One region of the Streptomyces sp. CA-278952 genome, then DNA from elsewhere that is predicted to be linked to it. Evidence: riboswitches for the same ligand, from Rfam matches in the RefSeq annotation. Region 1 holds a riboswitch; the other holds the start of a gene.
What was found. Region 1 has a riboswitch for S-adenosylmethionine ahead of N7925_RS27550 (aminotransferase class V-fold PLP-dependent enzyme). Riboswitches for the same ligand answer to the same signal wherever they lie in the genome.
Positions count from the first base shown of each region.

Region 2: another riboswitch for S-adenosylmethionine. It lies ahead of thrC (threonine synthase); the one in region 1 lies ahead of N7925_RS27550 (aminotransferase class V-fold PLP-dependent enzyme).

Region 1 is NZ_CP112880.1:6,225,293-6,233,474, reverse strand. Features, by position in the region: gene N7925_RS27560 (rhomboid family intramembrane serine protease) at 1-179, shown strand, start outside; gene N7925_RS27555 (Lrp/AsnC family transcriptional regulator) at 176-457, shown strand; gene N7925_RS27550 (aminotransferase class V-fold PLP-dependent enzyme) at 520-1,908, opposite strand; SAM riboswitch class IV at 2,086-2,203, opposite strand; gene trpD (anthranilate phosphoribosyltransferase) at 2,310-3,374, opposite strand; gene qcrB (cytochrome bc1 complex cytochrome b subunit) at 3,498-5,147, opposite strand; gene qcrA (cytochrome bc1 complex Rieske iron-sulfur subunit) at 5,144-6,196, opposite strand; gene qcrC (cytochrome bc1 complex diheme cytochrome c subunit) at 6,193-7,002, opposite strand; gene ctaE (aa3-type cytochrome oxidase subunit III) at 7,058-7,678, opposite strand; gene N7925_RS27520 (hypothetical protein) at 7,878-8,182, shown strand, end outside.
Region 2 is NZ_CP112880.1:3,500,427-3,508,608, reverse strand. Features, by position in the region: gene N7925_RS15635 (alpha,alpha-trehalose-phosphate synthase (UDP-forming)) at 1-1,400, opposite strand, end outside; gene N7925_RS15630 (glucosyl-3-phosphoglycerate synthase) at 1,465-2,415, opposite strand; SAM riboswitch class I at 2,570-2,697, shown strand; gene thrC (threonine synthase) at 2,717-4,018, shown strand; gene N7925_RS15620 (MoaD/ThiS family protein) at 4,048-4,326, shown strand; gene N7925_RS15615 (cold-shock protein) at 4,770-4,976, shown strand; gene groL (chaperonin GroEL) at 5,426-7,048, shown strand; gene N7925_RS15605 (keywimysin-related RiPP) at 7,745-7,867, shown strand; gene N7925_RS15600 (asparagine synthase-related protein) at 7,918-8,182, shown strand, end outside.

The DNA of each region.
Region 1 (8,182 bases):
TGCTGGTCTTCTGGTTCGGGCTCCAGTGGGCGGCCGCGCAGGGCGCGGGCAGCGGTCCCGGGGTGGCGTACCTGGCGCATGTGGCGGGCTTCGCGGCCGGATTCCTGTGCGCCTGGGTGAGTTATGGGCGGAGAGCTAGAGTGAAGGTTCCAGCCACCGAGGGAGACAGCCAGCCGTGATCACCGCGATCGTGCTCATCAAGACCAGCGTGGACCGGATTCCGGAGATCGCCGAGGCCATCGCCGCGCTGGACAGTGTCAGCGAGGTCTTCTCCGTCACCGGCACCTACGACCTGATCGCCATGGTCCGGGTCGCCAGGCACGACGACCTCGCCGATGTCATCCCCGGCCGGATCAGCAAGATCCCGGGCGTCGAGGGCACCGACACCCACGTGGCGTTCCGTACGTACTCCCAGCACGACCTGGAAGCGGCCTTCGCCATCGGCCTCGACGCGTAGGGCCTCTCGTTCGGCTCGGGCCGGGGACGGGCGGTGCTCCTGTCCCCGGCCGAGGTGTTTCATCAGGACGTGTAGACCTGGGCGGCTTCGCCGCGGTCCGGGACGCAGCGGCCGTCCTCGGTGCGGTAGTTCCACCGGGCGCCCTCACGGACCAGCTCGGAGACCGCGCGAAGGAACCGCTCGATGTGCTCGTCGGGCGTACCGGCGCCGAAGCTGACGCGGATCGCGTTGAGGGATCGCTCGCCCGGCTCGGCCTCCGGCGCGCCGCACTCGCCCGGGTCCTGCGGGTCGCTGCCGAGCAGGGTGCGCACCAGCGGGTGGGCGCAGAAGAGGCCGTCGCGCACGCCGATGCCGTACTCGGCGGAGAGGGCGGCGGCGAAGTGCGAGCTGTTCCAGCCGCGCACCACGAAGGAGATGACGCCGACCCGGGGGGCGTCGTCGCCGAACAGCGAGAGCACCCGCACCTCGGGCACCTCGGCGAGCCCCTCGCGGACCCGGCCCACCAGCTCCTGCTCCCGGGCGACCAGGCCCTCGAAGCCGGCCTCGGTCAGGGCCTTGCAGGCGGAGGCGATGGAGTAGACGCCGATGACGTTCGGCGAACCGGCCTCGTGGCGGGCGGCCGTGGTGTGCCAGTCGACGTCCACGCCGCCGTCGGCGCGCCGGGCGACCTTGCGGGACGCGCCGCCGCCGGCGAGGTACGGCTCGGCGGCCTGGAGCCAGTCGGCGCGGCCGGCCAGGACACCGGAGCCGAAGGGCGCGTACAGCTTGTGGCCGGAGAACGCGACCCAGTCGACGTCCAGTTCGGCGATGTCCACGGGGTGGTGCGGGGCGAGCTGCGCGGCGTCCAGGACGATCCGGGCGCCGTGCGCGTGGGCGGCGGCGGCCAGTTCCCGCACCGGCCACAGCTCGCCGGTCACGTTGGACGCGCCGGTGACGCAGACGAGGGCGGGGCCGTAGGGGTCGCGGTCGGCGAGCGCGCGCTCCAGGGTCTCGACGGCCTGGGCCGGGGTGCGGGGTGCGTCGAGGTAGGTGACCTGGGCGTCGCGCCAGGGCAGCAGGGACGCGTGGTGCTCGGTCTCGTAGACGAAGACCTGGCAGCCGGCGGGGATCGCGGCGGCCAGCAGGTTGAGGGAGTCGGTCGTGGAGCGGGTGAAGACCACCTGGTCCTCCGCGCGGCAGCCGAGGAACTCCGCGACCGTGCGGCGGCTGTTCTCGAAGAGGTCGGTGGAGAGCTGCGAGAGGTAGCCGGCGCCGCGGTGGACGCTGCCGTAGTACGGGGCGTACGCGGCGACGTCGTCCCAGACCCGCTGGAGGGCCGGGGCGCTGGCGGCGTAGTCGAGCGCGGCGTAGGTGACCTCACCGCCGGTGACGAGCGGGACCGTGACGTTCTGCCCCAGAACGGGCAGTGGGGCACAAACCGACGAGTCGAGGGCAGCGGTGGGGACAGACATGGCGAACTCCCGTAACAGGCAGGCGAAATCCATGCGCCGGCAGTACGCGGCAGCGCAGGGAGGGGAAGAGAAAAGGGTGCGCGGAAGGAGGGCGGTCAGCCCTAGCGCATTCGCTTGCTCACAGAAGACTCCCTAGGGACCAGGACCCCGGGGGCTGGCATCCGCTGGATGCCGAGGGGCCCGCGCTTGCCGCAGACCTCGCTGCCTGCGGCCTGGTCTTCACCCGGGGCACCCCGCCACGGACGGAGGGTTGCCGGACAGCGGGCCGGGGCCGTAGTCGCTGTCACTCATGACCTGCGCAGCATCTTGCCATACGTGTGCACACGCGCAAGGGCGCAGTCCGGCATCCGGACTGCGCCCTGTGTCACACCGTGCGGGCCGCGGGCGGCTCCGTCGCGCGTTCAGGCGTTGCTGGCCGCCACCCAGCGCTCCAGGGCCCGCTTGGCGGCCCCGGAGTCGATGGCCTCGGCCGCGACGAGGATCTTCGCCGCGAGCTGCTCGGTCAGCGTGCCGGGGCCCGGGTCCAGGGCGACCAGGGCCGCCGCCGAGTTGAGCAGCACCGCCTCGCGTACCGCGCCGGCCTCGCCGTCCAGCAGCCGGCGGGCCACATCGGCGTTGTACGAGGCGTCGGCGCCGCGCAGCGCCTCGACGGGGACGATGGGCAGCCCGACGTCGCGCGGGTCGAAGGGCTCCTCGCGGACCGCGCCGTCGCGCACCACCCAGACCCGGGAGGTGGCGGTGGTGGTCAGCTCGTCGAGGCCGTCGTCACCGCGGAAGACCAGCGCCGAGTTGCCCCGGTCGGCCAGCACGCCCGCGACGATGGGCGCCATCCGGGCGTCGGCGACGCCGACCGCCTGGGCACGGACCTGGGCCGGGTTGGTGAGGGGGCCCAGGATGTTGAACGTGGTCTGCGCGCCGAGTTCCTTGCGGGCCTTGGCGGCGTACCGCAGGGCGGGGTGGAACTTCACGGCGAAGCAGAAGGTGATGCCCGCCGCTTCGGCGACCTCGACGACCCGCCGCGGGGTCAGCTCCAGGTTGACGCCGAGCTTCTCCAGTACGTCGGAGGAGCCGCTGGCGGAGGAGGCGGCCCGGTTGCCGTGCTTGACGACCTTGGCGCCGGTGCCGGCGATGACGATCGCGGACATGGTCGAGATGTTGACCGTCCTGGCGAGGTCGCCGCCGGTGCCGACGATGTCGACGGTACGGCCCGGCACGTGGATGGTGTTGGCGTGGGCGTACATCGCGCGGACCAGTCCGGTGACCTCGTCGACGGTCTCGCCCTTGGCCCGCAGCGCGACGGCGAACCCGGCGATCTGCGCGTCGGTGGCCTCGCCGCTCATGATGCGGTCCATGGCCCAGGCGGTCTCCTCGGAGCTGAGGTTCTCGCCGCGCAGGAGGGGGTTCAGGAGGCCGGGCCAGGAACGGTCCGCCACGCTGTCGCCGCCGTTCGGGGTCACAACGTTCATGGTCCGCTCCAGGGTCCACAGCCGGTCAGGAAAGATGGCTCCACCCTATCCAGCCGGGTGGACCGCGAAGAGCCCCGTCCATCGAATGGACGGGGCTCTCGCGGTGGCGATCAGTTCAGGTGATCAGTGGTGGCCGTGGCCCTCGCTGATCTCCTTGTACTCCTCGGGGGTCGCCTTGGGGATCTGGTTCCCGTCGGCGAAGTAACCCTTGCTGAGCTTGGCGCGCAGCTTCTGCACCGGGGAGATCTTGCGCTTGACGCCGTTCTCGTCGACCGCGGGGCCGAGGTCGAGCGGCTGGTACTGCTCGTGCGCCGTGAGCGTGTGCAGCTGCCCGGGGCTGAGCGGCTCGTGGATCTCGACGAACTCACCGTGCGGCAGGCGCTTGATGATGCCGGTCTCGCGACCGTGCAGCACCTTCTCCCGGTCGCGGCGCTGGAGGCCGAGGCAGATCCGCTTGGTGACGATGAACGCGATGACCGGTCCGACGAAGAAGAAGATCCGGACGAACCAGGTGATGGCGTTGATCGACAGGTGGAAGTGCGTGGCCCACAGGTCGTTTCCACCGCCGACGAGGCCGATGAAGTACGCCGTGATCCAGGCGACGCCGAAGCCCGTACGGGTCGGGGCGTTGCGCGGACGGTCCAGGATGTGGTGCTCGCGCTTGTCGCCGGTGACCCAGGACTCGATGAACGGGTACACCGCGATCGCGGTGAGGACCACGCCGAAGCCGACCAGCGGGATGAACACGCCCAGGGCGAGCGTGTGACCCCACAGGTTGATCTCCCAGCCCGGCATCACACGGACCAGTCCCTCGGCGAAGCCCATGTACCAGTCGGGCTGGGCGCCGGTGGAGACCTGGTCGACCCGGTACGGACCGAGGGCCCAGATCGGGTTGATCGTGGCGATGGCGGAGATGGCCGCGATGACGCCGAAGACGAGGAAGAAGAACCCTCCGGCCTTCGCCATGTACACGGGCAGCAGCGGCATGCCGACGACGTTCTTGTTGGTCCGGCCGGGACCCGCGAACTGCGTGTGCTTGTGGTAGAAGACCAGGATCAGGTGCGCCACCAGCAGGCCGAGCATGATGCCCGGCAGCAGGAGGATGTGGATCGAGTAGAACCGGGCCACGAAGTCGTGGCCGGGGAACTCGCCGCCGAACAGGAACATCGAGATGTACGTGCCGACGATCGGCACGGACAGGATCGCGCCCTGGGTGAAGCGGACACCCGTACCGGAGAGCAGGTCGTCCGGGAGGGAGTAGCCGGTGAACCCGGTGAACATGCCGAGCACGAACAGCAGGAAGCCGAAGAGCCAGTTGATCTCGCGCGGCTTGCGGAACGCGCCCGTGAAGAAGACGCGCATCATGTGCACGAACATCGCGGCCAGGAAGATCAGCGCGGCCCAGTGGTGGATCTGCCGGACGAGCAGACCGCCGCGGACCTCGAAGCTGATCTTCAGGGTCGAGGCGTAGGCCTCGGACATCCGGATGCCCTGCATGGGCTCGTACGGACCGTGGTAGACGATCTCGCCCATGCTCGGCTGGAAGAACAGCGTCAGATACACACCCGTGAGGATGATGATGATGAAGCTGTAGAGCGCGACCTCACCGAGCATGAAGGACCAGTGGTCCGGGAAGATCTTGCGCATGTTGGCCTTGGCGAGGCCGTAGATGCCCAGCCGGCCGTCCGCCCAGTCGGCCACCCGCTCGCCGGCCGGAGCCTTGCGCCCGCTCGCCGGTCCGGCGGCGGAGGGGTTCTTGGTCGGAGTACTCATCCGCGCTCCCAGAAGGCAGCACCGACGGGCTCGTCGAAGTCGCCGAGCGCCTCGAGGTTGCCCTCGCTGTTGACACCGATCCGCAGCTGCGGAAGGGGGTGGCCGGCCGGACCGAAGATGACGCGAGCGCCGTCGGAGAGGTCGAAGGTGGACTGGTGGCACGGGCAGAGCACGTGATGCGTCTGCTGCTCGTACAGGCTGATCGGGCAGCCGACGTGGGTGCAGATCTTGGAGAACGCGACGATGCCCTCGTGGGCCCAGTCACGCTGGCGCTTGTCCTTGATGTCGTCCGGCTCGATGCGGACGATCATCAGGGCCGCCTTGCCCATCTGCGTCTGGAAGTCGTGCGACTCCGGGTCGAGCCCCTCGGGCATGGCGAAGGCCAGCGACCCGACGGTGATGTGCTCGGGGCGCAGCGGCTTCATCGTGTTCATGTTGATGAGCTGCTTGCCCTCGGCCCACAGAGTGGTGCGGAGCTTCTTCTCCGGCAGCGGACCGAGGTCGCGCAGCAGGACCACACCGGAGAGCGGCACCAGGGCCAGCGCACCGAACATGGTGTTGCGGATCAGCTTGCGACGGCCGATCGCGGACTCCTCGGCGCCGGCCCTGAAGTCGGCCAGGACCTGCGCCTTGACCTCGGGCGGTGCCTCGATCGGGTGGCGGTCGGCGGCCACCTCGACGTCGGACATCAGGGTGCGCGCCCAGTGGACGGCTCCCGCGCCGATGAAGAAGAGCGCCGCACCCAGGGTGAGCCCCAGGGAGAAGTTGAGCGCGCTCACATGGCCGAAGGGCCAGATGTAGACGATCTTGTCCACCGGGAAGATGACGTAGGAGGCGATGAAGCCCACCGTCGCCAGCATCGAGAGGGTGAACATGAACGCGACGGCGCGTTCCGAGCGGTTGGCGGCGCGTTCGTCGAGGTCCTGGATGCGCGGCTGGTGGGCCGGCAGTCCCGGGTCGGCGAACGGGTCGTCGTGACGCTCCACCGCGCCGTGCGCGGTCTCCTGCACCACGGGCAGGTTGTCTTCTGGAATCTGTTGGCTACTCATGACTTCTTGGCCTTAGCGGTGTGGGCCGCGACCCAAACGGCGACTGCGACGAGCGCGCCGAGTCCGAAGATCCACGCGAACAGACCTTCGCTGACCGGACCGAGACCGCCGAGGGCCAGGCCGCCGGGGCTCTCTGTCTCGTCACCGTTCACGGTCTCGATGTACGCGATGATGTCCTTCTTCTCCTGCTCCGGCATCGTCGTGTCGGGGAAGGAGGGCATGCTCTGCGGGCCGGTCTGCATGGCCTCGTAGATGTGCTTCGGGCTCACGCCTTCGAGGTCGGGGGCGTACTTGCCCTCCGTCAGGGCTCCGCCCTTACCGGTGAAGTTGTGGCACTGGGCGCAGTTGGTGCGGAACAGTTCGCCACCGTTGGCGATGTCCGCGCCCGCGGGGTCGACCTGCTTGTCGGTCGGCGTGATCGGACCGGCGCCGAGCGACGCGACGTACGCCGCGAGCTGGTCGATCTCCGCCTGGGTGTAGATGACCTTCTTCTTCGGTACCTGGGCGCCCGGCTGCTGCGCGGGCATACGGCCGGTACCGACCTGGAAGTCGACGGCGGCGGAGCCCACGCCCACGAGGGACGGCCCGTCGGTGGTGCCCTGACCGCCGGTTCCGTGGCAGCTGGCGCAGCCTACGGAGTAGAGCTTCTTGCCCTCTTCGATGGCGAGGGACTGGGCGGTTTCATCGGCCTGCGCCTTGCCCGCAGGCGCGAACGCGGCGTACAGCCCCCCGGTAGCCGCCAGCGCGAGGAGTAGTACGACGACCGCCGCCAGCGGATGGCGTCGTCGTGCGGAGAGCTTTTTCACGGATTACCCCGGTGTCAGGATCTTCTGCGTCGATGGTGGGCGGGTGCGAGCCCGGTTACTTGATCATGTAGATCGTTGCGAACAGGCCGATCCATACGACATCGACGAAGTGCCAGTAATAGGACACGACGATGGCCGCGGTGGCCTGGTCGTGGGTGAACCTCTTGGCCGCGTACGTTCTGCCGAGAACCAGCAGGAAGGCGATGAGGCCGCCCGCCACGTGCAGGCCGTGGAAGCCGGTGGTCAGGTAGAACACCGATCCGTACGGGTCTGACGAGAGGGAGAGCCCCGCGTGCTTGACCAGTTCCACGTACTCCAGGACCTGGCCGCCGATGAAGACCGCGCCCATCACGAACGTCACGATGAACCAGGTGCGGAGCTTCTTCACATCGCCCCGCTCGGCTGCGAAAACGCCGAGCTGGCAGGTGAGTGAGGAGAGCACCAGGATCGTGGTGTTCGTCGCCGAGAACGGGAAGTTCAGATGATCGGACATCTCCTTCCAGTAATCGGGTCCCATCACCGATCGCAGGGTGAAGTACATCGCGAAGAGGGCCGCGAAGAACATCAGCTCGGAACTCAACCAGATGATGGTTCCGACGCTGGTGAGGTTCGGCCGATTGACCGACGGGTGCGCGTGCCCGGTTTCTACTGTCGTTGCTGTCGCCACGACCGACATTATGTCGGTCGCTTATCCCGCCCTCACCCCGGGGGGTGCCGTTCGGTGTGTCCGTACCGTCTGCAGGGGTCGCACCCTGCGCCGAACGGCCCATCGGAAGGTCGTCATTACCGGTGCTGACGGCCGGTCGGGCGGAGTACGATCCGCGCATCGGTTCATGCCCCGAGAGCCCCGACGACGTCGATGTCACGGAGGAACAATGCAGGCGACCGCCACGGTCCTGGTCTACAGCGACGACGCCAACATCCGCGAGCAGGTGAGGCTGGCAGCCGGTCGCAGGCCTGCCGCGGACGTCCCACCGGTGGAGTTCCTGGAGTGCGCGACACTCCCGGCCGTCCTCAAGGCGCTGGACGACGGCGGCGTCGACGTCTGCGTGCTCGACGGGGAGACGGCCCCCATCGGCGGGATGGGCGTCTGCCGCCAGATCAAGGACGAGATCTTCCGCTGTCCTCCGGTGCTCCTGCTGATCGGCCGCCCGCAGGACGCGTGGCTGGCCACCTGGAG
Region 2 (8,182 bases), 2.7 Mb from region 1:
TGGTCCAGGAACCACTGCTGGGGCGGCAGCGCGGTCGCCGCCTCGGCCAGGCGTTCCGTGCGGCCGGACCGCTCGTCGGCGCTCATCGTCAGTGCCTCGTGCAGGGCCTCGGCCGTGCCCACCACGTCGTACGGGTTCACCACGATCGCGTCCTCGCCCAGCTCCTCGTACGCCCCCGCCTCCCGTGACAGCACCAGCGCGCAGCCGTGGTCGGAGACGACCGGGACCTCCTTGGCCACCAGGTTCATCCCGTCGCGGATCGGGTTGACCAGCGCCACGTCCGCCAGCCGGTACGCGGCCAGCGAGCGAGCGAAGTCGTCCTTGACGTGGAGGACGACCGGCGTCCAGGTCTCGGTGCCGTACGACTGGTTGATCTCCGTGGCCAGGGTCTGCACCGCCGCCGTGTAGTCCCGGTAGACGGCGAGGTCCTGCCGCGAGGGGTAGGCGAAGGCGATGTGCACGACGCGCTCGCGCCACTCGGGGTGGGCGTCCAGCAGGGCCCGGTACGCGTGCAGGCCGCGCACGATGTTCTTGGACAGCTCGGTGCGGTCCACCCGGACGATGGTCTTCCGGCCCTCGCCCACCTGCTCCCGCAGCGTCGCCATCCGCTCGTCCACGTCGGCCTCGTGCGAGCGCCGGCGCAGGAAGTCCGCGTCGGCCCCCAGGCCGTGCACCCCGACCCTGGTCCGGCCCGTCCCGCCGAGGATCTCCGTGCAGCAGCCGATGAACGCGTCCGCCCAGCGGCGGGTCAGGAACGCGGCCCGGTCCGCGCCGAGGATGCCACGCAGCAACTGCTCCGCGATGTCGTCGGGCAGCAGCCGGTAGTAGTCGACGGGCGCCCACGGGGTGTGCGAGAAGTGGCCGATCCTGAGGTCCGGGCGCAGCTCACGGAGCATGCCGGGGACCAGGGCCAGGTGGTAGTCCTGGACGAGGACCGACGCCCCGGGGCCCGCCTCCTCGGCGAGCGCCTCGGCGAAGGCCCGGTTGTACGTCTCGTAGGAGGCCCACTGGCGGCGGAACTCCGCGTCGAAGACCGGCTCCACGGGCGTCTGGTAGAGCAGGTGGTGGACGAACCACAGCACCGAGTTGGCGATGCCGTTGTACGCGTCGGCGTGCACCTCGGCGTCGATGTCGAGCATCCGCACGCCCGCCTCGCCGACCCCGCGCCGCACCGCCTCGCGGTCCCCGTCGCCGAGGGCCGCGCAGACCCACAGCTTGTCGTCGACGGCGCTCAGCCCGGAGACGAGCCCGCCGCCGCCGCGCTTGGCGTCGAGCGTCCCGTCCTCGCCGAGGGTGTACGAGACGGGGCCGCGGTTGGACGCGACGAGGACCTGGGCCGTGGAGGCGGCCGCGGATCCGGGTTCGGGTGCGGGTGCGTGTTCGGCGTGCTCGGAGACCATGTAGCGGAACCTAGCCCGTTCGGGAAGCCCCCAAACGCCTCAGGGCGTCATGCGGCCCACCGCCTCACGCCGCGTGGCGCTCCGCGTACTCCGCGATCTCCCGCATCGGCGGGCGCTCCTCCGTGTCCACCGCATGGGTGCGGGGCACGAAGCCGTCCTCGCCGCGCTCGAACTGGGTCAGCGCGGGCCGCACCAGATGGCCCCGGGAGAGCCGCAGCTGCGCCGTGCGGTAGATCGCCGCCGCCATCCGGCCCAGCGCCTGCCCGTCCTGGTGGCGGTGGACGCGCACGCCGACGTCGACCTGGCCCAGCGCGTCCAGGCCCACCGTGTGCAGCGCGTCCACCAGCAGGCCCAGCTCCACTCCGTAACCGACCGGGAACGGCAGCCGCTCCAGCAGGGACCGCCGCACCGCGTACTCACCGCCCAGCGGCTGTACGAACCCGGCCAGCTGGGGCCAGTGCAGATTGAGCAGCGGGCGTGCCACCAGCTCGGTGACCCGACCGCCCTGACCTGCCCTGTCACCGAGCGGGCGGTCGTACATCGCCTTGACGAACTGGACGGACGGGTCGGTGAGCAGGGGTCCGACCGTGCCCGAGACGAAGTCCGCGGAGAAGTCCCTGAGGTCGGCGTCGATGAAGCACACGATCTCGCCGCTGGTCACCAGGAGTGACCGCCACAGCACCTCGCCCTTCCCGGGCAGGGCCGGGATCCGGGGCAGGATCGCGTCCCGGTGGACCACCCGGGCACCCGCCGCCCGGGCCACGGCGGCGGTGGCGTCGGTGGAGCCGGAGTCGATCACCACGAGTTCGTCGACGAGCCGGACCTTCTCCATCAGCTCCCGGCGGATCGTCGCCACGATCGCGCCGACCGTGGCCTCCTCGTTCAGCGCGGGCAGCACCACGCTCACGGACGTGCGGTGCGGATCGGTGTCCCGGGCGTCGGTGAGCCGGTTCAGCGGGCGGTCGCCGGACGACCAGGAACGCCTGGTCAGCCAGCGTTCCACCTCTTCGAGCACGGTCGGCACTCCCTGTGTGTGATCCATCTCGCGGTTCGGACGACTATCTCAACGGTCCGGTGCTTCGGTTACAGTCTTGAACAACGCGGATGGCCGTCGCATGTCGGGGTCGGAGCGCACATAAACGCCTGGATCGAAGATCCAGCGCCATAAGAGCTCATCCAGAGGGACTGAGGGAACGGCCCGTTGAAGTCCCGGCAACCCTCCTGCCGACCGCGAGGTCACGGTGGGGAAGGTGCCAATTCCGTCTTGCGGCGAAATGCGTCGCAGGGAAGATGAGGAGAAAGGGACCTCCGCCATCATGGCTGTTCAGACCGTTGCAGGTAGCACCGCTTCTTCCGCCCCGGCCGCCGATCTCGGCCCCGCCGCGGCGCTTTCCTGCCGCGAGTGCGGCGAGCGTTTCGAGCTCGGCCCCCTTTTCGCCTGTGCGTCCTGTTTCGGGCCGCTGGAAGTGGCCTACGAGCTGCCCACCGGCTCCCCGGAGGAGCTGCGGAAGCGCATCGAGGCCGGCCCGAACAACATCTGGCGCTACGCCCCGCTGCTGCCGGTGCCCGCGGACGTCGCGGAGAAGCCCAACATCAACCCCGGCTTCACCAAGCTCGTCAAGGCCGACAACCTCGCCCGTGAGCTGGGCGTCACCGGCGGCCTGTACGTGAAGGACGACTCCGGCAACCCGACGCACTCCTTCAAGGACCGCGTCGTCGCCATCGCCGTGGAGGCCGCCCGCGCCTTCGGCTTCACCACCCTCTCCTGCTCCTCCACGGGCAACCTGGCCGGAGCCGTCGGCGCCGCCGCCGCCCGGGCCGGACTGCGCTCCTGCGTGTTCATCCCGCACGACCTGGAGCAGGGCAAGGTCGTCATGGCCGCGGTGTACGGCGGTGAACTGGTCGGCATCGAGGGCAACTACGACGACGTCAACCGCTTCTGCTCCGAGCTCATCGGCGATCCGCTCGGCGAGGGCTGGGGCTTCGTCAACGTCAACCTGCGCCCGTACTACGGCGAGGGCTCCAAGACGCTGGCGTACGAGATCTGCGAGCAGCTCGGCTGGCGGCTGCCCGACCAGATCGTCATCCCGATCGCGTCCGGCTCCCAGCTCACCAAGATCGACAAGGGGTTCCAGGAGCTGATCAAGCTCGGCCTCGTCGAGGACCGGCCGTACAAGATCTTCGGCGCCCAGGCCGAGGGCTGCTCCCCGGTCTCCGCCGCCTTCAAGGCCGGTCACGACGTCGTACGGCCCCAGAAGCCGAACACCATCGCCAAGTCGCTGGCCATCGGCAACCCGGCGGACGGCCCGTACGTCCTGGACATCGCCCGCCGCACCGGCGGCGCGGTGGAGGACGTGACCGACGAGCAGGTCGTCGACGCGATCAAGCTGCTGGCGCGCACCGAGGGCATCTTCGGCGAGACGGCGGGCGGCGTGACGCTCGGCGTGACGAAGAAGCTCATCGAGGCGGGCGTCATCGACCCGGCGCTCACCACCGTCGTCCTGAACACCGGCGACGGCCTCAAGACGCTGGACGCGGTCTCCGCGACCTCGCAGGCCACGGCGACCATCAAGCCGAGCCTGGACGCGTTCCGCGCCGCGGGCCTCGCCGCCGGCTGATCACCCGAGACTTCAGGAAGGCACCCACCATGAGCGTCAAGGTCCGTATCCCCACCATCCTCCGTACGTACACGGGCGGCCAGGCCGAGGTCCCGGCGGAGGGCGCCAAGCTCTCCGAGGTCATCGAGTCCCTGGAGAAGGACCACCCGGGCATCGCGGCCCGCGTCCTGGACGACCAGGGCAAGCTGCGCCGCTTCGTGAACGTGTACGTCAACGACGACGACGTGCGCTTCGAGGGCGGCCTGGACGCGGCCACGCCCGACGGCGCGGGCGTCTCGATCATCCCCGCGGTCGCCGGCGGCTGCTGAACCGTCAAGGGCCGCTGCGCGGCGGCCCACCGCACCTCTGAGTGACCACAGTTGCCCCCTCCGCGAGACAAGCGGAGGGGGCAATTCTGCATGGTTGAGCACGGTACAGTTGGGGAAGCCCCGTCCGCTGCTCGTGCCGCCCGCATATGTGAATGCGCCCGGCCCCGATAAGAAGCAGCCAAAGTACGTGAACCTCTTGCGGCATAAGTGCCCTTTGTCTGGCCCGACTTGCCCGCAAATCTCAGCAAACCCGCATATTCGCGTGTTCTTCCGTGCCCGGAATTCTCGTCCGATTGACCTGTTGCAGAGGGCAGTTGGGCGGATACATTCGGCCGCGGTCGACGCGCTGCGGCGCCGCCCACCCTCTCCTGTCGGGGGGTGAGTTCCGACCCGGGTCCGCGAAGTGCGGTCCCGTGCAAGGGCCAGTAATAGGGGAGTTAGGCATGGCTCAGGGCACCGTCAAGTGGTTCAACGCGGAGAAGGGGTACGGCTTCATCGCGGTCGACGGTGGTGCGGATGTTTTCGTCCACTACAGCGCGATCCAGATGGACGGGTACCGCACCCTCGAAGAGGGTCAGCGAGTTGAATTCGAGATCTCGCAGGGCCAGAAGGGGCCCCAGGCCGACATGGTCAAGCTCGCCGTCGGCTGAGCTCGGCGCGGTCGTCCGACGACACTACTCACGCACGCAGGGCCCGGCCCCCGGATCAGGGGACCGGGCCCTTCGTGCGTCCCGGCGGCCCTGCGACCGGGAGGAGCGTGCAGCCGTCCCCATCCGATGCGCGCTGCCGTCCCCGTCCAAGGCGTACTGCCGTCCCCGCCGTCCCCATCCGAGGCGCGCCCCCGTCCCCGTCCGAGGCGCGCCCCTGTCCGCCTCCGAGGCGCGCCGCTGTCCACATCCGGAGAGGGACGCTTGCACTCGCAGGGGTCGAGTGCTAATCATTGGCGTTAGCACTCTCCAGGTGAGAGTGACAGAAACTTGGACCGGGCCGGTGAGGCCCGCAGGCGCGGTGGGGCAAGGAACCACCACGCAGGCAGGCCGTCCGTCGCGGGCGCCTCTCGGTCCGGAGAATCCACCCCTGTCCGGGAGGACCACTTCACATGGCCAAGATCATCGCGTTCGACGAGGAGGCACGGCGCGGTCTCGAGCGCGGGATGAACCAGCTCGCCGACGCCGTCAAGGTCACCCTCGGCCCCAAGGGCCGTAACGTCGTCCTCGAGAAGAAGTGGGGCGCGCCCACGATCACCAACGATGGTGTTTCCATCGCCAAGGAGATCGAGCTCGAGGACCCGTACGAGAAGATCGGTGCGGAGCTGGTCAAGGAGGTCGCCAAGAAGACGGACGACGTCGCCGGCGACGGTACGACCACCGCCACCGTTCTGGCTCAGGCTCTCGTCCGCGAGGGCCTGCGCAACGTCGCCGCAGGCGCCAACCCGATGGCCCTCAAGCGGGGCATCGAGAAGGCCGTCGAGGCCGTCTCCGCCGCTCTGCTGGAGCAGGCCAAGGACGTGGAGACCAAGGAGCAGATCGCTTCGACCGCCTCCATCTCCGCCGCCGACACCGAGATCGGCGCCAAGATCGCCGAGGCGATGGACAAGGTCGGCAAGGAAGGCGTCATCACCGTCGAGGAGTCCCAGACCTTCGGTCTGGAGCTCGAGCTCACCGAGGGTATGCGCTTCGACAAGGGCTACATCTCGGCGTACTTCGCGACCGACATGGAGCGTATGGAGGCGTCGCTCGACGACCCGTACATCCTGATCGTCAACTCGAAGATCGCCAGCGTCAAGGACCTGATCCCGCTGCTGGAGAAGGTCATGCAGTCGGGCAAGCCCCTGCTGATCATCGCCGAGGACGTCGAGGGCGAGGCGCTCTCCACCCTGGTCGTCAACAAGATCAAGGGCACGTTCAAGTCCGTCGCCGTCAAGGCCCCGGGCTTCGGCGACCGCCGCAAGGCCATGCTCGCGGACATCGCCATCCTCACCGGTGGCACCGTGATCTCCGAGGAGGTCGGTCTCAAGCTGGAGAACGCCGGCCTGGACCTGCTCGGCCGTGCCCGCAAGGTCGTCATCACCAAGGACGAGACCACGATCGTCGACGGCGCCGGTGACAGCGACCAGGTTCAGGGTCGCGTCAAGCAGATCCGCGCCGAGATCGAGAACTCCGACTCGGACTACGACCGCGAGAAGCTCCAGGAGCGTCTGGCGAAGCTGGCCGGCGGCGTGGCCGTCATCAAGGCCGGCGCCGCCACCGAGGTGGAGCTCAAGGAGCGCAAGCACCGCATCGAGGACGCGGTGCGCAACGCCAAGGCCGCCGTCGAGGAGGGCATCGTCGCCGGTGGTGGCGTGGCTCTGCTCCAGGCCTCGGCCGTCTTCGAGAAGCTCGACCTCACGGGCGACGAGGCGACCGGCGCCAACGCCGTGAAGCTCGCGCTGGAGGCCCCGCTCAAGCAGATCGCCGTCAACGGTGGTCTCGAGGGTGGCGTCGTCGTGGAGAAGGTCCGCAACCTGCCGATCGGTCACGGCCTCAACGCCGCGACCGGTGAGTACGTCGACATGATCGCCGAGGGCATCATCGACCCGGCGAAGGTCACGCGCTCCGCTCTGCAGAACGCCGCGTCCATCGCCGCGCTCTTCCTCACCACCGAGGCCGTCATCGCCGACAAGCCCGAGAAGGCCGGCGCGGCCGCTCCGGGCGGCATGCCGGGCGGTGACATGGACTTCTGATCCGCCGCGGAGTCCCGGGCCCGCCCGGAAGCCCTCCGGCTGATCGAAGTTCGCCGTACGTCCCACAGGGGCGGTATCTCCTTCACGGAGGTGCCGCCCCTGTGGCGTTCCCCGACGCGCGCCGACGTTCCCCGACGTTCCCCGACGTTCCCCGACGTCCCCCGACGCGCGCCGACGCCGGCCGCCCCGCGTGCGGGCACGTGGCCGAATGGCTACTTGCCGCGCCCTTCCCGGTGAGGCAGCACGCGTCAGCGCGGTCGTGCCGATCACGGTGGTGCGCCCGCGCCCCCGGAGGCAGGGCGGACGCGGAGCCGCCCGGAGACCCGTTCCGGCTGGTTCCCCGCTGCCCCGGTGGGCCGCTCCCCCTCCTGGCAGCTCACCGCCCGGTCGGGCGCCCGCAGCCGGTCAGTGGTCCAGTCCACCTCGCGTCTGCGACCCGGCGGTGTGCGACTGCACACGGCGGCCGACCGGCGTTCCCGGCCCCGGTGGAGACGGCCCGGAGCGGACCGCCCCGGACCTCGCCGCTCGCGCTATCCAGCCAACTTCGGACGGTAAGTCGGAATCATGCGTACCGGTTGGGCTGCGGGACATGATGGCTCTGGTGTTCACGTGGTGAACACCAGTCGCATGAAGAACGTCCGTCATGCAGAACTCACTGGGCATAACGGTCGTCAACCGCACAGAAGGGAAGGTGTCATGAAGCCGCAGAAGAAGGCTTACGTGAAGCCGTCGCTGTTCAAGCAGGGCGACTTCTCGAAGAAGACCGCCGGTTACTTCTACGGCTCGTACAAGGAGTACTGGGTCCGTCGCATCAGCTGATCCGGCCCCCGGTTTCCTGCGCGCCGTATGAGAACTTCCGGAAGGTGAACATGCCCGGCCACCCGCGTGACTACTTCGTCGTCCTGCCGGACAGTGCGGCGGGAGCGGCGGTGGCCGGGCAACTCCCCCCGGGCACAGGCCTTTCCCCGGGCACGGGCCTCCCTGCGGGCGCGGGCCTCTCCCTGAGTGCGCGCCTTCGCCCCGGTACGGGCGGGACGCCGGTCGTCGCCCACGCTTCGGGACGGCCCTGGGTCATCGCCCGCCCGCTGGTCCGCGAGGTGAGCCACCTCCGCCGGGGCGACGACGCCCTCGTGC